2 regions of the Streptomyces shaanxiensis genome follow, and region 2 is predicted to be linked to the other one. Evidence: riboswitches for the same ligand, from Rfam matches in the RefSeq annotation. Region 2 holds a riboswitch; the other holds the start of a gene.

Region 1 (10,951 bases), on a different contig from region 2:
GACCTCCTTCTTCACCCCGCCCTCGGGCTCGACGCCCTGGAGCCGGAACGGCGCCGAGACGATGCCGCCGATGGTGTGCCGCGGGTTCAGGGAGCCGTACGGGTCCTGGAAGATCATCTGGATGTCCCGCCGCAGCGGACGCATCCCGGCCGTGCTCAGCCGCGTGATGTCCTGGCCCTCGAAGTGGATCGAGCCGCCCGTCGGGTCCTGGAGCCGCGTGATGACCCGGCCCATGGTCGACTTGCCGCAGCCCGACTCGCCGACCACGCCGAGGGTCTCGCCCTTGCGCACCTCGAAGTCGATGCCGTCGACCGCCTTGACCGCGCCGACCTGGCGCTGCAGGACGCCCTTGCGGATCGGGAAGTGCTTCTGCAGGCCCTCGACCTTGAGCAGCACCTCGCGCTCCGCGACGGGAGCCGACGCCTGCGCCGGGACGGCCGCGTCCGATTTCTTCGTCTCACTCACAGCTTCGGCGCAATCTCTTCGGTCCAGATCCGCGTGCGGTCCTCCGGCGAGAGGTGGCACGCGGAGAAGTGCCCGCCGCCGACCTGCTGGAGCTCCGGGCGCACGGTACGGGTGACATCGCCCTTGGGGATGTCCGCGTACGGGCAGCGGGGGTGGAAGGCGCAGCCCGAGGGGACGTTGATGAGGCTCGGCGGCTGACCCTTGACCGGGATGAGCCGGTCGGAGGTCTCCCGGTCGATGCGCGGCATCGAGCCGAGCAGACCCCAGGTGTACGGGTGCTGCGGCCGCTCGAAGACGTCGTCGACGCTGCCGCGCTCCACGCACCGGCCGCCGTACATCACCAGGACGTCGTCGGCGATCTCGGCGACCACACCGAGGTCGTGGGTGATGAGGACGACCGCGGAGCCGAACTCCTTCTGCAGGTCCCGGATGAGGTCGAGGATCTGCGCCTGGACGGTGACGTCGAGGGCGGTCGTCGGCTCGTCCGCGATGAGCAGTTCGGGGTTGTTGACCAGCGCCATGGCGATCATCGCGCGCTGGCGCATACCGCCGGAGAACTCGTGCGGGTAGTTGTCGACCCGCTTGCCGGGCTCGGGGATGCCGACCCGGTCGAGCATCTCGATCGCCCGCTTGCGCGCGGTCTTCTTGTTGACGTCGTGGTGGACCCGGTACGCCTCCACGATCTGGTTGCCGATCGTGTAGTACGGGTGCATCGCGGACAGCGGATCCTGGAAGATCATCGCCATCTCGCGGCCGCGCAGCCGGCGCACCTCGTCCGGGTCGGCGCCGACCAGTTCCTTGCCGTCCAGCCAGATCTCGCCGGACATCCGCACGTTCTTGCCGCGCGAGCCGAGCCGGTGCAGGCCCATGATCGCCAGCGAGGTGACGGACTTGCCGGAGCCCGACTCGCCCACGATGCAGAGGGTCTTGCCCTTCTCCACCTGGAAGGTGAGCCCGTCGACCGACTTGACCAGGCCGTCGTCGGTGGGGAAGTGCACCTTGAGGTCTCGGACCGCGAGGAAGGCGTCGGGCGCGTTCGCGGGTGAGCTCGTGGGCTCGCCCACTGCGGCGCCGGTCTTGGAGAGTTCGGTCACGAGAGCCTCACGCGCGGGTCGGCGGCGGCGTACAGCAGGTCCACCAGGAGATTTGCGATCACGACGAAGAAGGCGGCGAGCAGGGTGACGCCGAGGATCGGGGGCAGGTCGTTGTCGGTGATGCCCTGCACCGCGTACTGGCCGATGCCGGGCAGCGAGAACACGGTCTCGGTGATCACGGCGCCGCCGAGCAGCAGGCCCAGGTCCATGCCGAAGACGGTGATGATCGGGGTCAGCGCGGCCCGCAGCCCGTGCCGGGCCACCACCTTGCGCTCGCGCAGGCCCTTGGCGCGGGCCGTGCGGATGAAGTCCTCGTTCATCGTCTCCAGCATGCCCGAGCGGGTGAGCCGCGCGTAGATGGCGGAGTACAGCAGGGCGAGCGAACACCAGGCCGGGAAGAGCGTGTTGGCCCACTGGGCCGGATTCTCGGTGAACGGTACATAGGTGCGGCCGAAGATCGGCCACTGGAAGGTGAAGAGCAGCAGCGCCAGGTTGCCCGTGAAGAACATGGGCAGCGAGACACCGGCGAGCGCGACGCCCATGAACGCGCGGTCGAAGAAGCTGCGCGGCTTGAGCGCGGAGATCACGCCGATCAGCACACCGGACACCAGCCACAGCACGGCGGCGCCGCCGGCCAGCGAGAGGGTCACCGGAAGGCGGGAGGTGAGCTGCGGCCAGACCTCGACGTGGTTCTTGAAGGAGTAGCCGAAGCACGGCGCGTTGCAGTGCGTCGTGGTGGGGCCCAGGTCATAGGTGGCGCCGGCCACGATCCCCTTGATGAAGTGCCAGTACTGGACGTACAGGGGCTGGTCCAGACCGAGGTTCTGCTTGACCGCGGCGATGTCGGCCTTCGTCGGGCTCTTTCCGATGTACTGCTGCGCGAGTTGGTCGGCGGTCTGGCCGGCCATCCGTGGCAGCAGGAAGAAGATCGCGAAGGTGACCGCGGTGACGACCAACAGCAGGATCACTGCCGCGAACGTCCGACGGAGGATGTACGAGATCACGGGGACCGGCGCTGGTGCCCGCGGGCCGCTGAGCCCGCGGGCACCAATGCCTTCACCTGCCTTCCGGGGCTACTTCTTGGTCGTGCCGATGTTGAGGTAGTCGTACTGACCGCTGAAGGCCGCCGTGGACACCAGGTTGGTGAAGTTGGCGGGGCGGTACAGCAGGACCTTGAAGTAGGTCAGCGGGACGATCGCCGCCTGGTCCATCGCGCGCTTGTCGATCTGGGCGTACAGGCTGTTGCGCTCGGCCTCGTCCTCGGTGGCGATGGCCTTCTCCAGCGTCTCGTTGATCTCCTTGTCGTCGATGTACGAGAGGTTGGTGTTGCCCGAGGCGCCGATCGCGTCACCGTGCAGGATCTGCTGGAGGAAGCCGTAGCCGGACGGCCAGTCGGCACCCCACTGCATCATGTGCAGACCGATGTTCTGCTTCTTGTCGAACTCCGGCACACCCGCGTAGTCGGTGAAGTACTTGCCCGACGGGTACTGCTTCAGGCTGGCGTTGATGCCGACCTTCTTCAGCGAGGCGATGATCGCGGTGGCCGCGTCGATCTCCTGCGGGCGGTCGCTGCGCGCCGAGATGTTGGTGCTGATGGTCGACTTGCCGCAGGCCTTCAGCTGCTCCTTGGCCTTCGCCGCGTCGCCCTTGTTGCCGTCGGTGGCGTAGACGTCCGCCTTCTCGTAGCCCGGGATGTCCGGCGGAAGGACGGTGGTGGCGATGTCACCGCGGATCGGGCCGCCCTCGGCGGTCTGCACGGAGACCTTGTCGATGGCGTACTGGACGGCCTTGCGGCACTCGACCTTGTCGAACGGCGCGACCTGGGTGTTGATCGCCATGTAGACCAGGCGGCCACCGTAGGTGTTGTCCGTGTTGGCCTTCAGCGAGGCGTCGTTGACGACCTTCGCCTGGGTCGCGGCCTGGACACCGGTACCACCCAGGTCGATCGCCGTACCGGCCTGGACGTCCTGGTCGATCGTCTCGGCGTTGACCTTGAGCTTGACGACGATCTTGTCCGGGTACTGCTTGCGCAGCGGGTCCGTCTTCGCGTCCCAGTTCTTGTTGCGGACGAGGACGGCCTGCTTGCCCTCCTCGTAGCTCTCGAACTGGTACGAGCCCGAGGAAACGATGCTCTTGACGTAGTCGATGCCCTTGTCCTTGGCCTGGGGCACCGGCGCGGTCTGCGGCGTCGCGACCAGGTAGTCGAACTCCTGGAAGGCACGGTTGAGCTTGAAGACGATCGTGGTGTCGTCCGGCGTCTCGATGGACTTCAGGCCCTCGGCGCTCTTGTCCTTGTAGGGGCCCTTGTACTTGTCGCCGCCCTCGAGGAACTGCTGGAAGTAGTTCGGGCCGAGGGAGAGCACGTCACGCGCGAAGTTGGAGCGCTCGACGGCGTACTTGACGTCCTTCGAGGTGATCGGCGTGCCGTCCTGGTACTTCAGGCCCGAACGCAGCTTGTACGTCCAGGTCTTGCCGCCGTCGCTGGGCTCACCGGGGCTCGCCGCGAGGTCCGGGACCAGCTCGTTGCCGGCCTCACCGGCGGCGGGCTTGAAGGTCATCAGCGGGCGGGCGTACAGCCGGCTGAGGTTGTACATGTACGCGTAGTACGTGTTGCCGGGGTCGAAGGAGTCCGGGACGTCCGAGTACTCGTACGTGACCGTCCCACCCTTCTGGGTGGAGGCGTTGACGACACCCTTGGTCGCTGCGTTGGCCCCAGCCGACTTGTTTCCGTTGTTGTCCGAGTTGTCATCGGCCTTGCTGCAAGCCGAAAGCAGCAAGCTCGCACTGCCGATGGCCGCGATCGCGGCCAGCGCTGACCTTCGCATGATGGTCTGCTTCCCCTCCATTGTTGGAAAACCTGTTGGACTCTCTGCGCGACCGCGGTTCAGCGGCTGCGCGGGTCGAGAGCGTCACGGAGACCGTCGCCGAGCAGATTGAACGCCAGCACGGTCACGAAGATGGCCAGACCAGGCACGATCATGAACTGGGGGTCGACCTGGTAGTAGTCGACCGCCTGGTTGATCATGCCGCCCCAGGACGCCTGCGGGGGCTGGATGCCGACGCCGAGGAAGCTCAGGGACGCCTCGAAGAGGATGTTGGTCGGGATGAGCAGCGTCGAATAGACGATGATCGGGCCCACGAGGTTCGGCAGCAGCTCCCGGAAGAGGATGTACGGCCCCTTGGCCCCCATCCCCCGGGAGGCGTCGACGAACTCCCGCTCGCGCAGGGCCAGCGTCTGGCCCCGGACGATACGGCCCAGATAAGGCCAGTTGAAGAAGCCGATGACGAAGATCAGCACGCTGATGTGCAGCGGCAGGCCTTCCAGCCCGAAGGCACCGCCCTGCAGGGTGGCGGAGATGGCGATCGCGAACAGCAGGAGAGGGAACGCCAGGAAGGTGTCCATCAGCCGGCTGATGATCGTGTCGACACGTCCGCCGTAGTAGCCGGCCACGACACCCAGGACGGCGCCGATCGTGTTGGACAGGATCGTGGCCCCGAAGGCGACGACCAGCGAGACCCAGGAGCCCTCCAGGATCCGGGTGGCGATGTCCCGGCCGAACTTCGGCTCCACACCGAGCGGGTGCTCCCAGCTCATGCCGCCGAAGTCACCCTTGGGCAGCGAGGTGTTGGGGTCGATCAGATCCTGGTTGAGGGCGTTGGGGTCCAGGCCGAACATCGCCTGGATGGGACGGGAGAGGATCGCGAGCAGGATCAGCAGGATCACGATGACCCCGCCGGCCACGGCAACCTTGTCCTTCTTGAAACGGGACCAGGCGATCTGCCCCAGGGAACGACCCTCGATCTGCCCCTTGTCGACGCCGACGAGTACAGCCTCCGGCTGTGCCTCTGCCTGCGCCCCAGTGGTCTCGATCGGTGCGGTCACAGTGACCTGACCCCTCTCGCCGGCGGTAACCGGCCTACACCCGCCGTGGATTACGGCTTTGTCGACTTGCGGTCGATCACAGGATCGACCGATCCCGTGTCTGGATGGGGAGTCTTCAGCGTCGTCGCGATCACCCGCCAGATCTGGCGAAGAAAGTATGCGCAACCGTGATGCAGACCTGGGGATTCCGTTATCCGAACAGTGGGTAGCGACCCCCGGACGCCGGACAGTTGAGACACAGCGGCAAAATCATTGACCTTCGCGACGATTCGCCGCCATCTACGCGCGAAGAAATATGGCCGTAACGTAAAGGCTGCGGTACGGCGTGGGAACGGCCGTGAAGATCCGCTTCCGCTCAGTAGCCCCCGCGGACCGGCGGATAGCCGTATCCGGCGGCGGGAGCCTGGGCGGGCGCCGCGTGTGCCTCGCGGTCGTAGAAGGGGCGGCCGTTCGCGCGCATCCACATGGCGACCGGGTCGCACTCGTCGGACATCGCCACGGTCGAGACGGGCAGCCCGTCCGGGACCGCGCCGATCGACTGCGACATCATCGAGCGCACCGAGTCCACGGCGGGCGGGCTGGTGTCGTACACGTCGAGCCCGATGGCGAGATACGGCGCACCGAGCGCCGGCTGCACCCAGGCACGGCGCAGGGCGCGAACGGCCGGGGTGCGGTGGGCGTTCTGCGCGAGCAGGGCGTAGAACTGCGGGATCTCGATCCCGGGTTCCGACAGCCGGAGGGGACCGGCGGGCTGGCGGTCCAGGCCGGTGGCGATGCGGCGCAGGTCGAGCCAGGGGATGCCGACGCCACCGCCCTGGGCGTGCGGGTTCAGCCACAGGCCGTAGTGGTCCGGGTAGAGGGTGCGGGCCACGTCGACTCCGTCGACGACCTCGTACGAGCGGTTCCAGCCGCTGGCCGACAGCTCCTGGGCGGAGGTGACGCACGGGGCGTAGCCGTAGCCCTCGACCTCCATGTTTCCGTACTGGGCGTCCGGGGAGCCGGCCTGGCCGTGCCACAGCAGCATCCAGATCTGGCCGGTGGACGGGGTCGCGAGCGCGCGCAGGAGGGCCTCGTAGGCGTCGTAGCGCCCGGGCGTCACCTGGCGCAGCATGTGCTCGACCTGTCCGGTCGAGGTCGTGCCGCTCGCGCTCACCTTTACCGCCCCTTCGGGAAACGTCGTGACTCCGTCGGCTTGGCCGACCGAGCGTCGTGACTCCGTCGATTTGAACCGACCGAGCTATGAGCCCAGCTTAGGCGCTCCGCCGGGAGAGCCGTGGAGAGCTCGGGACCTATTGTGGTCCGCGGGCTGCTGGTCGTGTGTGGCTTGTCGCGCCCACGCGGCGGAGCCGCACATGTATACAGCCCCGCGCCCCGTCAGGGCGCTGCCCCCTGAGGGACGTTACGAGTCCCGTTGATAGAAGGGGCGCACCTTTGCGCGCATCCAGTCGATCACCGGGTCCTGGGCGACGTCGAGGAGGACCAGGTTGACCGGCCACTGGACCGGGGTTCGGCCCAGGGTGCGGGCGAGGGCGTCCATGGGAGCGGCGCGCAAGTCGCCCTCCCATTGGGAGAGTTCGACGCCTATGAACATCACCGGCGCGGCCGTTTCGATCGCCGCGAGGCAGCGGCGGGCCGTGGCGACCACTCCGGTCGCCGCGAACTCGGCCGAGGCGGTCGCGAGGAAGTCGATCGGGTCTTCCTGCCAGTCGGGCTCGTAGAGCCTGACGCGGCCGCCGGTGGTGAGGCCGTCCAGCGGGGTGCGGCCCACGCGGCACAGCTCGGCCACCGCCGTCGGGGGCAGCGGGACGCCGACCACGCCGTCGGGGTTCACGGCGATGCCCACCTGCGGGGGCAGGCCACGGGCGAACTCGACCGCGGGGGCGATGGTGTACGACATGTGGGAGCCGACGACCTGGCGGAACTGTTCCTCGGAGCTGAAGACCGGGACGTACACCTGGCCCTCGATCTGCACCGTGGGCAGGTCCAGCGGGCCGCTGTGCGGGCCGCCGCCGTTGGGCAGGGGCACCCAGACGAAGCTGCGGCCCAGCACCTCGATGATCCGGCCGCCCGCCGAGGGCATGCCGAGGGAGGCCGAGAGCACCTCCTCCAGCTCGTTGCCGGGCCATCCGCCGTGCGGGTGGAGGTGTGCGTGTGCCGGGAAGTCCGCGGGGAGATCCGCTGCGAAGTCCATCTGAATGACCGCCTGCTGTGAACCACGTCTGTGGCTCGAAAGGCTATCGGGTGTCCGGCCCGCGCAGGTCCGCGACCGCGAGGTCCGCCAGGTTCGCGGCCGCGAGGTCCGCCAGGTCCGCGGCCGCGAGGTCCGCCAGGTCCGCGGCCGCTCAGCCCACGAACCCGATCCGGCGCAGTACGTCCGCCGCCGACCTGTCGATCAGCACCGCCGAGCCGCACCGCTGGGGCAGGTCGCCCTTCTCCACCGAGCGCAGCAGGCCGGAGGCCGCTCTGCGGTGGCGCAGGAAGGCGTAGCGCGAGACGCCTCGGCCGCGCTCGCGCTGGCCCTCCAGGGCCGTGTGCGGGGTGACGTCGAGCAGCAGCAGGTGCAGGGTGCCGCCGCGGCGGCGGGCCTCGCGGGCCAGCCAGCCGCGCACCCAGGCCTGCGTACCGCAGTCGTGCACGACGACGCCCGCGCCGGAGCGCAGGGCGCGGCGCAGTCCGGCGTAGTGCGCGAGGCGGACCAGGGGGCGGTAGAGGGGGTAGGGGAGGAAGCCGGGCATGCGGGCTTCCCAGCGGTCCCGGGTGTCCTGGGAGTCGATGCGGACGCCCTTCACGGTCCGCTTCATCAGCGTGGACTTGCCGCTGCCGGGCAGACCGGTGACCACGACGAGGTCCTTGGGGCCGAAGAGCAGGGCGTGCGGGCTGTGTCCGGAGCGCTCGCGCAGGTCGCGGACCACGGGGACCGGGCGCGCGTCGCGCGCCGCCCGGACGGGAGTCGTGGGCTGCTTCGGCAGCGCGAGGCCCGAGGTCGTGGCGTACGCCGTGGTCCTCTTCACCTTGATCGTCCTCCCCTGGAGCGGGTCACGAGTCCCATCCCCGTCGAGTGTAAAGAGAAGGTAATACCCGGCGTCTCTCGTTTCCGTTCTCTTACCGCAACAAGCCTGCTACAGGGTGCTGTATTTCCCTGTGGACCCTGTGTGACACCTGTACCCGACCCCCCTGCCGCGACGCCCGGATGCGTGCAATGATGTGCGCGCCAACTGCATACCGGCCGTTTGAATCCGCGCGGGAGAGTCCCCAGCAGCAGTGCGTCGCTGGGGCGCCGAAGGAGCAAGTCCCTCCCTTGAATCTCTCAGGCCCCGTTACCGCGCGGGCGAGGCACATCTGAAAAGCGGGCCGCTGCGTCTTCAGCGGCTCCACCCAAGGTGCAAGCCGTGACCTCGTCATACGCGGGTCATGGCGAACCTCTCAGGTTCCGATGACAGATGGGGAGGAACGACCTCGCCCGTGATGTCATGCCCTGGGAGACGACCGACCGATGAGCAGTACAGGAGAACTCCGTCACACCGCGCTCGATGCCCTGCATCGTTCGCTCGGCGCGACGATGACCGACTTCGCCGGCTGGGACATGCCGCTGCGCTACGGCTCCGAGCGCGACGAGCACAACGCCGTACGCACCAAGGCCGGCCTGTTCGACCTCTCGCACATGGGCGAGATCACGGTGACGGGGCCGGAGGCGGCCCAGCTGCTGAACCACGCCCTCGTCGGCAACATCGCCTCCGTCGGTGTCGGCCGCGCCCGCTACACCATGATCTGCCAGGCCGACGGCGGCATCCTCGACGACCTGATCGTCTACCGGCTCGCCGGGACCGACGCCGCTTCTTCCGAATACCTGGTCGTCGCCAACGCCTCCAACGCCCAGGTCGTCCTGGACGCGCTGACCGAGCGCGCCGCCGGCTTCGACGCCGAGGTCCGTGACGACCGGGACGCCTACGCACTGCTCGCCGTCCAGGGCCCCGAGTCCCCCGGCATCCTGAAGTCCCTCACCGACGCCGACCTGGACGGCCTGAAGTACTACGCCGGCCTGCCCGGCACCGTCGCCGGCGTCCCCGCGCTCATCGCGCGCACCGGCTACACCGGCGAGGACGGTTTCGAGCTGTTCGTGAAGCCGGAGCACGCCGTCGAGCTGTGGCAGGCGCTGACCAAGGCGGGCGAGGGCGTCGGCCTGGTCCCCTGCGGTCTCTCCTGCCGGGACACCCTGCGCCTCGAGGCGGGCATGCCGCTGTACGGCCATGAGCTGTCGACCTCCCTCACCCCCTTCGACGCCGGGCTCGGCCGGGTGGTGAAGTTCGAGAAGGAGGGCGACTTCGTCGGGCGCGAGGCGCTGCAGGAGGCCGCCTCCCGCGCCGCGGAGAACCCGCCCCGCGTCCTCGTCGGCCTGGTCGCCGAGGGGCGTCGCGTCCCGCGCGCCGGGTACCCGGTCGTCGCCGGCGGCGAGGTGATCGGCGAGGTCACCTCCGGTGCGCCCTCCCCCACGCTGGGCAAGCCCATCGCCATGGCCTACGTCGACGCGGCGCACTCGGCGCCCGGCACGGCCGGGGTCGGTGTGGACATCCGCGGCAGCCATGAGCCGTACGAGGTCGTGGCGCTGCCGTTCTACAAGCGCCAGAAGTAACAGTGGAAGCGGCGGATCCAGCGCCGAAAAGTACACACTGACAGCGGCGACCCCGTGACCCTGCGCACATTTGCGCTGCTCACGCACGCTTCCAGCAGTCCCCCATTCATCACCACTCCCGCGCGTACAGGAGAATTCAGGCCATGAGCAACCCCCAGCAGCTGCGCTACAGCAAGGAGCACGAGTGGCTGTCGACCGCCGAGGACGGCGTCTCGACGGTCGGCATCACCGAGTTCGCGGCCAACGCGCTCGGCGATGTCGTCTACGCCCAGCTCCCCGAGGTCGGCTCGACCGTGACCGCGGGTGACACCTGCGGCGAGCTGGAGTCGACCAAGTCGGTGTCCGACCTGTACTCCCCGGTCACGGGTGAGGTCACCGAGATCAACGAGGACGTGGTGAACGACCCGGCGCTGGTGAACTCCGCCCCCTTCGAGGGCGGCTGGCTGTTCAAGGTACGCGTCACGGAGGAGCCGGCCGACCTGCTCTCCGCCGACGAGTACGTCGCCCACACCGCCGGCTGAGGAGTCACATCCCCCTATGTCTGACAAGTCGCTTCTGAACACACCCCTGCACGAGCTGGACCCGGCGATCGCCGCCGCGCTCGACGCCGAGCTGGAGCGCCAGCAGTCCACCCTGGAGATGATCGCCTCCGAGAACTTCGCGCCGGTCGCGGTCATGGAGGCGCAGGGCTCGGTCGCCACGAACAAGTACGCCGAGGGCTACCCCGGCCGGCGCTACTACGGCGGTTGCGAGCACGTCGACGTCGCCGAGCAGATCGCCATCGACCGGGTCAAGGAGCTGTTCGGCGCCGAGTACGCCAACGTCCAGCCCCACTCCGGCGCCTCCGCCAACCAGGCCGCCCTGTTCGCCCTGGCCCAG
Region 2 (10,951 bases):
GTGAGCGGCTGTCGCTGGTCGACGAGAAGGGGCGGATCGTCGAGGACGACCGGGCTCTGCTCGTCATGCTCGACCTGGTGGCCGCGGAGCGGCGCAGTGGGCGGGTGGCGCTGCCGGTGACCACCACGCGGATCGCCGAGCAGGTGGCGGCGTATCACGGGACTCAGGTGGAGTGGACGACCACCTCACCGGACGATCTGACCCGGGTCGGTCGCGACGACACGACGATCTTCGGCGGTGACGGCAGGGGCGGGTTCATCGTCCCGGAGTTCAGCAGCGTCTTCGACGGTACGGCCGCCTTTGTGCGGTTGATCGGGTTGGTGGCGCGGACGCAGCTCACGCTCAGCCAGATCGACGCGCGGATTCCGCGGGCGCATGTCATCAAACGGGATCTCGCGACTCCCTGGGCCGTCAAGGGGCTGGTGATGAGGAGGGTCGTCGAGGCGGCCGGAGATCGCTTTGTCGACACCACTGATGGGGTGCGGGTCGTGGAGACCGACGGGCGCTGGGTGATGGTCCTGCCCGACCCGGCCGAGGCTGTCACCCATCTGTGGGCCGAGGGGCCGGACGACGCGTCCGCGCAGGCCCTGCTCGACGAATGGTCGGCCGTCGTGGACAGCGCCGGCCGCTGAGGCAAGCAGCACGCGCGCGTGCCGGACAGGTGTCCCCGAATGGGGCCTGTCCGGCACGCCGGTGGGGCCATTCGGAGGTAGTGGTCGCGACATGCGACGATGTGCGGCATGCCGCAGCCCCCCGTTCGGAGCACACCTACGCCCCCCGCGCGCCCGGACGCGTCCATGTCGCTGCTCACCAACGTCATGGATCACAGCCTCGACGACGGGTATGCCGAGGCCGCGGCCCGGAAGAAGGCCGCGGGCGACGGAGGTCTGCCCAAGACTCTGAGGGCGAAGCTGGGGCTCGCCGCCGGTCTGGTGCTCGCGGCGCTCGTGGTGACCGTGGGAGCGGCGCAGGCGCGGGTCGCGGCGCCCGTCATGGCCAAGGAGCGCGAGGAACTGATCGACCGCATCGACCGTGAGACCGGGGCGGCGGACAAGCTGGAGGAGTCCGTCGACAAGCTGCGGGACGACGTGAGCGCGCGACAGCGCGAGGCGCTGAAGACGACCGGGGACAGCGACCAGGCGGAACTGGTGGGCATCCTGGCCGGTGCTGTGGAGGTGCACGGGCCCGGAGTGAAGCTGGTCGTGAACGACGCCAAGGAAGCCGCCGCAGGGGGTGACGGCGATCCGCGCGGCACGTCCGGATTTTCCGACACCGGGCGGGTGCGTGACCGTGACATGCAGCGTGTGGTCAACGGGCTGTGGGAATCGGGCGCCGAGGCGATCTCCATCAACGGGCAGCGGCTGACAGCATTGTCGGCGATCAGGGCCGCGGGTGACGCGATACTGGTCGACAACAAGCCGCTGGTTCCGCCGTACACGGTGCTCGCGGTGGGGGACGGGGAGCGGCTGAGCACCAGGTTCCAGGACAGCGCCGACGGGCTCTACCTGCATGCCCTGCAGGAGAACTTCGGGATCAGGACCAGCATTTCGGCGCAGGACGACCTCCGGCTGCCCGCCGCACCGAGCGTGACCGTACGTACAGCACAGCCGAACACCGAGAAATCCGAGAAGGGCACATCGTGATCGCCGTACTGGGCCTCGTCGTGGGAGTCGTGGCCGGCCTGTTGGTCCGGCCTGAGGTTCCGGCGGTCGTCGAGCCTTATCTGCCGATCGCCGTCGTGGCGGCTCTCGACGCCGTCTTCGGGGGTCTACGGGCCATGCTCGACGGCATCTTCGACGACAAGGTCTTCGTCGTGTCGTTTCTGTCCAACGTGGTCGTGGCCGCGCTGATCGTTTTCCTGGGGGACAAGTTGGGCGTGGGCGCCCAGCTGTCCACGGGTGTCGTCGTCGTACTCGGCATCCGGATCTTCTCGAACGCCGCGGCGATTCGCCGGCACGTGTTCCGGGCGTGAGGCCGATGAGCAACCACGACGAGACGCCCGAGAACAGGCTGCGCAAGGAACTGCCCGAGGAGGCGCCGGCCGGCGCACCCGAGCCCGCGCAAGCTCCCGAGGAGCAGCGGACCGAGCTGACCGGGCGGCAGCGGCTGGCGCAGGGCCTGTGGCCGCCGAGGGTCACCCGGGCCCAACTCATCGTCGCCCTGCTGCTGTTCGGCCTCGGCTTCGGCCTGGCCGTCCAGGTCGCGTCGAACAGCGACGGTGACAGCGCCCTGCGTGGCGCACGTCAGGAAGATCTCGTTCGCATTCTCGATGAACTGGATGACCGTACTCAGCGTCTTGAGGACGAGAAGCAAGGTCTCGAGAAGCAGCGCGACGAGCTGGAGAACAGCTCGAACCAGGCCGAGGAGGCCCGCAAGCAGACCGTCGAGAAGGAGAGGCAACTCGGCATTCTGGCGGGCACGGTGGCTGCGCAGGGACCTGGCATCACGATGACCATCGACGACACGAAGGGGACGGTCGAGGCGGACATGCTGCTCGACGCGATCCAGGAGCTGCGCGCGGCCGGCGCAGAGGCGATCCAGGTGAACGGCGTACGCGTCGTCGCCGGCACCTATCTGACGGATTCCGGCAACAGCGTGAGCGTCGACGGGAACAAGATCAACGCTCCCTATCGTTTCAAGGTCATCGGCAAGCCGCAGGACCTGGAACCGGCGCTCAACATCCCTGGAGGCGTGGTGCAGACCCTCGAGAAGGAGCAGGCCACCGTGACCATCGAGCGGTCGGACAAGATCGTCGTGGACGCCTTGCGAGCGGCGAAGCGGCCTGACTACGCTCGGTCGTCCTCCCAGTGAACCGGCGGTGCATGGGGGACGTCCGGCGAGGGCATGAGGTTGCGGGGGGTCGGCGCACCGAATGGGTGGTGCGTGGTGGAAACTGTCTGATGGAGACGGACGTTGTCAGGATGTCCGGGTCGGCCAGAGAGTGCAGTCAGGGTTCGTCCTGCCCCACGGGCGGGTCTGTTTCGGTCAAGGGGAATCGCCCGTGAAGTTGTTTGCGAAGTTGTTCGGCAAGAGCGCGCGAGAGAGCAGCGACAACGCGACCGCTCGTCATCGCGCCCAGGGGGACGAGGAGGGCCAGCGCCCGCTGTTCAGGGACCAGGTTCCTGGTCCGGGCGGTGACATTTCCGGAGGTCAGGGCGCGCCGTCAGTTGACCCTGGCCAGTCCGGCGGCATAGGTTTCGGACAACCGTCAACCTCAAGTACGGGTGGAGGGTTTTCCCCGATGTCGGCCCTGGTGTGTACGAGGTGCGGTAACCGCAACGCGGAGAACAGCCGCTTCTGTTCCAACTGTGGCGCGCCGCTGCGGGCCGGTGCGACGCCCGAGCGCCCGTCCGAGACGACCTCCACGATCTCCATCTCCGGCCTCGAGGCGTACGACGCCGAGGCGACCGGCCAGACGCCGATCCCGGCGCTGTCTCCCGAGGCCCAGGCGGCCGTCGACGCGCTGCCGCTGGGCTCCGCGTTGCTGGTGGTGCGTCGCGGACCGAACTCCGGCAGCCGCTTCCTCCTGGACGGCGACCTGACCACGGCCGGGCGGCACCCGCAGAGCGATATCTTCCTGGACGACGTGACGGTCTCGCGTCGGCACGTCGAGTTCCGTCGCGCCCAGGACGGCTCGTTCACGGTGGCCGATGTCGGCAGTCTGAACGGCACGTACGTCAACCGCGAGCGGATCGACCAGGTCGCTCTGAACAACGGTGACGAGGTGCAGATCGGCAAGTACCGGCTGGTCTTCTACGCGAGCCAGCGGGGCTACTGACCCTCCCCCGGAGCCCATCCGGGGAGACCCAGGGAAGGTCCATGCTGAAATCACCGAGCGGCGGTGCCCGGCCCGGCATCGCCGCCACGGACAGTCGGCTGATGAGCATCGGCACGGTCCTGAACGTCCTGCGCGACGAGTTCCCTGACATCACCATCTCCAAGATCCGCTTTCTGGAGTCGGAGGGTCTCGTCGAGCCGCAGCGGACCCCCTCGGGGTACCGCAAGTTCAGTGCGCAGGACGTTGAGCGGCTCGGTCACGTCCTGCGGATGCAGCGGGATCACTATCTGCCGCTCAAGGTGATCCGGGAGCACCTGGACGCCATGGAGCGCGGTGAGGCCGCACCCCTGCCGGCCCTGTGCCGTCAGCGTGACGGAGAAACGGTCCTGGAGCCCGTGGAGGCGCCCACGGCTGCCCGGATCGGGCGGGCCGAGCTGCTCGCCGCCGCCGAGATCGGTGAGCAGGAGCTCGAGGAGTGGGAGTCGTACGGGTTGATCGCTCCGCTGCCGGACGGGGCGTACGACGCGGAGGCCGTCACTGTGGCCTCGCTCGTCGCCGAGCTGGGGCGGTTCGGGATCGAGCCGAGGCATCTGCGGGTGATGAAGGCCGCCGCCGACCGTGAGGCCGGGCTCGTGGACCAGGTCGTGGCACCGCTCAGGCGCCACCGCAACCCCCAGACCAGGGCACATGCCGAGGCCCGGGTGAAGGAACTGGCGGGGCTCACGGTGAAGCTGCACGCCGCCCTGGTGCAGACCGCTCTCGGGGTGCGGCTGCCCTGAGCCTGGCGTGTCGGGGGAAGGCCGGATCGGCCACCCGTTCTCGGCCCGACTACCCAAACGTCCCGAGCACGGCCTAGGGTTGCTGTGTGAACGAGCTCGATGTCGTAGGTGTCCGGGTCGAAATGCCCTCCAACCAACCGATCGTGCTCCTGCGCGAAGTGGGAGGCGACCGCTACCTCCCCATCTGGATCGGGCCGGGGGAGGCGACGGCGATCGCCTTCGCCCAGCAGGGCATGGCCCCGGCGCGACCGCTGACCCACGACCTGTTCAAGGACGTGCTGGAGGCCGTCGGCCAGGAGCTCACCGAAGTACGCATCACGGATCTGCGTGAGGGCGTCTTCTACGCCGAGCTGGTCTTCGCCAGCGGCGTCGAGGTGAGCGCCCGTCCGTCCGATGCCATAGCGCTGGCCCTGCGCACCGGAACGCCGATCTACGGCAGCGACGGAGTGCTCGACGACGCGGGCATCGCGATCCCGGACGAGCAGGAGGACGAGGTGGAGAAGTTCCGCGAGTTCCTCGACCAGATCTCGCCCGAGGACTTCGGCACCAGCAGTCAGTGAGGCGGCGTGGGCGGTTCAGCGGACTCGCGGTCCGTGACAAGGCGGCCCACAGTCGGTTACGGCTCAAATGCCGGCATTTGCCAACGGCGAGTGAGAGCGTCCTGGGGCTTGCGCCGAGCGCATTCGGCTAGCCTTTCCCCGCGGTGGGGTGCGGGAAACCACTCCTAGGGTGATTATCACTCGGCGTGCCGAGTGTGGCGATCGTTGACGCACCCCTGGTGACTGCCTACCGTCGAGAAGGCAGGTCAAGGACGGAGGTCGGCGTGAGAAGCAGCGGCGACGGTACGGGTGGGGGCGCCCCCGGGCGCAGTCTCGGGGCGAGCGGACCGTACCCTCCCCCGGGCACTCAACTTCGTTCGAGCAGGGGGTACCCCCATCCCAGCGGCCCGCTTCAGGGCAGCGCGGCCGATCACGCTCCGCAGCGACCGACGGCCGTGCCGAGCAGCGGTGGAGGGGCGGCGTCCATGGAGACCGAGCAGATCGGCTACCGCGGTCCGACGGCGTGTGCGGCCGCCGGTATCACCTACCGGCAACTCGACTACTGGGCGCGCACCGGCCTGGTCGAGCCGAGTGTGCGGCCCGCGTACGGGTCGGGGACGCAGCGGCTGTACAGCTTCCGGGACGTCGTCGTCCTGAAGATCGTCAAGCGATTCCTCGACACCGGAGTTTCGCTGCAGAACATCCGTACCGCTGTGCAGCATCTGCGGGAGCGGGGCTTTCGTGATCTGGAGCGCATGACGCTGATGAGCGACGGTGCGACGGTGTACGAGTGCACCTCGCCGGACGAGGTGCACGCGCTGCTCCAGGGTGGGCAGGGGATCTTCGGGATCGCCGTGGGTGTCGTGTGGCGGGACGTCGAGAGCGCCCTGTCGCAGCTGCACGGGGAGCGGATCGACACCGGGGAGACGCTGGTCGGGCACAATCCGGCGGACGAGTTGGCTCGGCGGCGTAATCGGGCTGTCTGAGCGGACAGAGCGATCCGAGCGGGCCGAGTGATCCGGGCGGCTATCGCTCGAGGACGTTCGGGAGCCTCGTATCTGCCGGGCGGGTTGGGGCCGGCGGTTTGACGGGACGGCTTGCCGGCGGGCGCGGGAGGCGCCGCTCGTCGGCCGCCTTCGGGCAGTCGTAGCGGGGCATTGTCAGTGGCGTGAGGCAGCATCGGAGATGTGAGAAACGCGCCCACGATCCTGCATCTCGACATGGATGCCTTCTACGCCTCGGTGGAGCAGGCATCCAAGCCGAGCCTGCGCGGGAAGGCCGTGATCGTGGGCGGGCTCGGGCCGCGGGGAGTCGTCGCCACCGCGTCCTACGAGGCTCGGGTTTTCGGGGTGCACTCGGCGATGCCGACGGCGCAGGCGCGTCGGCTGGCGCCGAATGCCGCGTATCTCGTGCCGCGCTTCGGGATCTACCGGGAGATCAGCGAGCAGGTGATGGCGCTGCTGCGGGAGCTGTCGCCGCTGGTGGAGCCGCTGAGCCTGGATGAGGCGTTCGTGGATCTGGAGACAGTGGGAGCGGCGTGGGACGAGCAGTCGGCGCGGCTGGTGGGGACGAAGCTGCGTGCCGACATACGGGCGGTCACCGGGCTTGCGGGGTCGGTGGGGCTGGCCGCTTCCAAGATGCTGGCGAAGATCGCCTCGGAGCAGGCGAAGCCCGACGGGCTGGTGCTGATCGAGCCGGGGACAGAGAGGGCCATGCTCGGGCCGATGTCCGTGCGGACGTTGCCGGGGGTGGGGCCGGCGACGGGGGACCATCTGCGGCGGGCCGGGATCCATACCGTGGACGAGATCGCCGAGGCGGGGGAGGACGAGCTCGTCCGGCTGCTCGGCAAGGCTCATGGGCATGCCCTGTACGCCATGGCGCTGGCGCATGACGAGCGGCCCGTGGTGGCCGAGCGGGAGGCCAAGTCGGTGTCGGTCGAGGACACGTATGACGTGGACATTCATGACCGGGTCCGGGTGGGGCTGGAGGTGCAGCGGCTGGCCGACCGGTGTGTGCGGCGGTTGCGTGGGGCGGGGTTGTCCGGGCGGACGATCGTGCTGAAGGTGCGGCGGTACGACTTCTCCACGCTGACGCGGTCCGAGACGCTGCGGGGGCCTACGGATGATCCGGCGGTGGTGCGGGAGGCTGCGGCACGGTTGCTGGATGCCGTGGACACGACGGGGGGTGTGCGGCTGCTGGGGGTCGGGGTGAGTGGGCTGGCCGACTACACGCAGGAGGATCTGTTCGCGCAGGCGGCGGGGGAGCGGGGCGAGCACTTCGAGGAGGAGGGGGATCACGATGAGCCGGCGGAGGAGCGGGAGGTGGTGCCTGCCGGGCGGCGGTGGGCTGCGGGGCATGACGTGCGGCACGTCGAGTACGGGCATGGGTGGGTGCAGGGCAGTGGGCTGGGGCGGGTGACCGTGCGGTTCGAGACGCCTGAGTCCGAGCCGGGGCGGGTGCGGACGTTTCGGGTTGACGATCCGGGGTTGGAGGCGGCGGAGCCGTTGCCGTTGGTGTCGCGAAGACCCGGGGATTCGGGAGCGGGTGGTGGGGAGGGGGAGGAGGAAGGGGACTCCGGGGTGGCGCCTGCGGTGTCGGGCGGCTAGAGGGTGGGTCACTGAGGGTGCGGGTCGACTGCGAGTGTGGGTGCCCTGTGCCTGGATGTGTGTCGCGGGTTGTGGTTGCGCTGGAGGTGGGGACGCTCGCCCGCGCTTGCGGGGTGCCGCCTGCGCCCACCCGTGCCGCCCCAGCGGCACGACTGCCCGCAGGCTAGGTGAGTGGGTGGGTTCGGGTGCCGCGGGCTGGGTGAGCGGTGCGTCGGGTGGCTGGGGTCGGCTGTGTGAGGACGGCTGGAGGGCTCGGAGGGCCTGGATGCTCAGGTTGCGTGGCCGCAGGCGCTGTGGGCTCGGCTGCTCAAGGCTCCGTGGGCATGGCTCTTGCTGGCCCCGCGGGCTTCGGCTGTGTGGGGTGCCGTGGGATGGGCGGGGCTCTACATGGGCTGTGCGAGGTGGGGGACGTCGGCTGCGCGGGGATGGTGGTTGAGGTGGGTGAAGCGGCAGGGCTGTGGGGTGGTTGTGGGCCGAGACGGGCGTCGGGGCTGGGGGGATGGGCCTGTCAGGTGTCCTCCGTGCCTGCCAGGTTGCCGAAGTCTCGGTCCGGGATGGGGGGTGGAGGGGTCACGTCCAGGCCGTAGTGGTGGTAGAGCTGGAGTTCCTGTTCGGGGGAGAGGTGGCGGCCTACGCCGAAGTCGGGGGCGTCCTTGATCAGGGCGCGCTCGAAGGGGACGTGGAGGGTGCCTTCCACGAGTTCGCTGGGCTCCAAGGGGACGAAGGCGTCTCGGGAGAACAGGCCGGTGCGTATCGCCGCCCATTCCGGTACTCCGGTCGCGTCGTCGAGATAGACCTCGTCGATGGTGCCGATCTTGGTGCCGTTGCGGTCGAAGGCCTTGCGGCCGATCAGATTGCGCGGATCGATGTCGGTCTGCACGGGCCCTCCACTTGGTCGCAACTCATACGTAAGCACTACGAAAGGGCAGATTGGTGAGCGCGGCCACTCGAAGGTTCGTGCGTTGACCCCGCTGGTAGGCTTGCTAGCGGCTGCTGACCCCGTGCGGGAGAGCTCTCCGGACACCATCCGGAGGCGCCGAAGGAGCAAATCCTCCCCGGAATCTCTCAGGCACACGTACCGCACGGACGAGGTCACTCTGGAAAGCAGGGCGGGTGTCGACGGCTTCCGCTCTCACCGACGGTGAAAGCCGGGAGCCCTTGGGTGACCCGGTGAAGCTCTCAGGTTGAGATGACAGAGGGGGAGGCCGTCCGGGTACCCGCGCCGTGGTGCCCCTCGAAGGTCGTGTCAGACCAGGAGGCCTCCGCAATGACCGCCCATCGCATTCCGCTCTCCGAGCTCGAGCAGGGTATTCCCTTCGAGCAGCGTCATATCGGTCCTGATCATGAGGCTCGGGCCAAGATGCTCGCCCAGGTCGGATACGGCTCGCTCGACGAGCTCACCGCCGCCGCGGTGCCGGATGTGATCAAGAACGCTGACTCGCTCGATCTGCCGGGTGCGCGTACCGAGGCCGAGGTGCTGGCCGAGCTGCGGTCGCTCGCCGATCGCAATCAGGTGCTGGACTCGATGATCGGGCTCGGGTACTACGGGACGTTCACTCCGCCGGTCATTCTGCGGAATGTCATGGAGAACCCGGCCTGGTACACCGCCTACACGCCGTACCAGCCGGAGATCTCGCAGGGGCGGCTCGAAGCCCTGCTGAACTTCCAGACCATGGTGGCCGAACTCACCGGGCTGCCGACCTCGGGTGCCTCGCTGCTCGACGAGGGCACGGCCGCCGCCGAGGCCATGGCCCTGTCCCGGCGTATGGGCAAGAACAAGAAGGGCCTGTTCCTGGTCGATGCGGATGTCCTTCCGCAGACCATCGCCGTGATCGAGACCCGCGCCGAGCCGACCGGTGTGGAGGTCGTCGTCGCTGATCTCAGCGCTGGGATTCCGGCCGACGTCGCCTCGCGTGACATCAACGGCGTGCTCCTCCAGTACCCGGGCGCTTCCGGTGTCGTACGGGACATCAAGCCCGTCATCGAGCAGGCGCACGAGCTCGGTGCCCTCGTCACCGTCGCCGCCGATCTGCTCGCGCTCACGCTGCTGAAGTCCCCCGGTGAGTTGGGGGCGGACATCGCGGTCGGCACGACGCAGCGGTTCGGTGTGCCGATGGGCTTCGGTGGGCCGCACGCCGGCTACATGGCCGTGCACGAGAAGTTCGCGCGCAGCCTGCCCGGGCGGCTCGTGGGTGTGTCCGTGGACGCCGACGGGAACAAGGCGTACCGACTGGCCCTCCAGACGCGTGAGCAGCACATCCGCCGGGAGAAGGCGACCAGCAACATCTGTACCGCCCAGGTGCTGCTCGCCGTGATGGCCGGAATGTACGCCGTCTACCACGGGCCCGAGGGGCTGAAGGGCATCGCTCGGCGGACCCATCGGTATGCCTCCGTCCTTGCCGCGGGGCTTGCGGCGAGCGGGGTCGAGGTGGTGCACGGTGCCTACTTCGACACCTTGACCGTGCGGGTGCCCGCGAAGGCCGCCGAGGTCGTCGCCGCCGCCCGGCAGAACGGCGTCAACCTGCGTCTCGTCGACGCCGACCACGTGTCCATCGCCTGCGACGAGACCACCACGCGGGCCCAACTGGGCTCCGTATGGACGGCGTTCGGGGTCGAGGGCGACATCGAGGCGCTGGACGCGGCGGCCGCGGACGCGCTGCCGGGTGGGCTGCTGCGCGACGACGAGTACCTCACGCACCCCGTCTTCCACCAGCACCGCTCCGAGACGGCGATGCTGCGCTACCTGCGCAGGCTCGCCGACCGCGACTACGCGCTGGACCGCGGCATGATCCCGCTGGGCTCCTGCACGATGAAGCTCAACGCGACCACCGAGATGGAGCCGGTCACCTGGCCGGAGTTCGGGCAGCTGCACCCGTTCGCGCCCGCCGAGCAGGCGCAGGGCTATCTGACGCTCATCCGTGAGCTGGAGGAACGTCTCGCCGAGGTCACCGGCTACGACAACGTGTCGCTGCAGCCCAACGCCGGGTCGCAGGGTGAGCTGGCCGGGCTGCTCGCCGTGCGCGGGTACCACCGGGCCAACGGGGACGAGCAGCGGACCGTGTGTCTGATTCCGTCCTCGGCCCATGGCACCAACGCCGCCAGCGCCGTCATGGCCGGCATGAAGGTCGTCGTCGTGAAGACCGCCGACGACGGTGAGATCGACGTCGAGGACCTGCGGGCGAAGATCGAGCAGTACCGCGACGAACTGTCGGTGCTGATGATCACGTACCCGTCGACGCACGGTGTGTT

The links. A riboswitch is a leader RNA that binds a small molecule or an ion and turns the genes downstream of it on or off. The one in region 2 is predicted to bind glycine.
Region 1: it holds a riboswitch for glycine, as region 2 does, so the genes downstream of both, gcvT (glycine cleavage system aminomethyltransferase GcvT) here and gcvP (aminomethyl-transferring glycine dehydrogenase) in region 2, are expected to answer to the same signal.

Annotation. Positions count from the first base shown of each region.
Region 1 is NZ_BAAAZY010000019.1:345,871-356,821, forward strand. It holds gene ABD932_RS32090 (ABC transporter ATP-binding protein) at 1-465, opposite strand, end outside; gene ABD932_RS32095 (ABC transporter ATP-binding protein) at 462-1,559, opposite strand; gene ABD932_RS32100 (ABC transporter permease) at 1,556-2,563, opposite strand; gene ABD932_RS32105 (ABC transporter substrate-binding protein) at 2,633-4,384, opposite strand; gene ABD932_RS32110 (ABC transporter permease) at 4,444-5,442, opposite strand; gene ABD932_RS32115 (enhanced serine sensitivity protein SseB C-terminal domain-containing protein) at 5,798-6,595, opposite strand; gene ABD932_RS32120 (enhanced serine sensitivity protein SseB) at 6,842-7,633, opposite strand; gene ABD932_RS32125 (AAA family ATPase) at 7,785-8,459, opposite strand; glycine riboswitch at 8,674-8,775, shown strand; glycine riboswitch at 8,776-8,892, shown strand; gene gcvT (glycine cleavage system aminomethyltransferase GcvT) at 8,936-10,072, shown strand; gene gcvH (glycine cleavage system protein GcvH) at 10,216-10,593, shown strand; partial or broken gene ABD932_RS32140 (PLP-dependent aminotransferase family protein) at 10,610-10,951, shown strand, end outside.
Region 2 is NZ_BAAAZY010000033.1:2,753-13,703, forward strand. It holds gene ABD932_RS41540 (sugar phosphate nucleotidyltransferase) at 1-632, shown strand, start outside; gene ABD932_RS41545 (DUF881 domain-containing protein) at 732-1,643, shown strand; gene ABD932_RS41550 (small basic family protein) at 1,640-1,972, shown strand; gene ABD932_RS41555 (DUF881 domain-containing protein) at 1,978-2,811, shown strand; gene ABD932_RS41560 (zinc-ribbon and FHA domain-containing protein) at 2,873-3,778, shown strand; gene ftsR (transcriptional regulator FtsR) at 3,820-4,557, shown strand; gene ABD932_RS41570 (bifunctional nuclease family protein) at 4,644-5,117, shown strand; gene ABD932_RS41575 (MerR family transcriptional regulator) at 5,381-6,082, shown strand; gene ABD932_RS41580 (DNA polymerase IV) at 6,284-7,702, shown strand; gene ABD932_RS41585 (PRC-barrel domain-containing protein) at 8,211-8,582, opposite strand; glycine riboswitch at 8,697-8,793, shown strand; gene gcvP (aminomethyl-transferring glycine dehydrogenase) at 8,970-10,951, shown strand, end outside.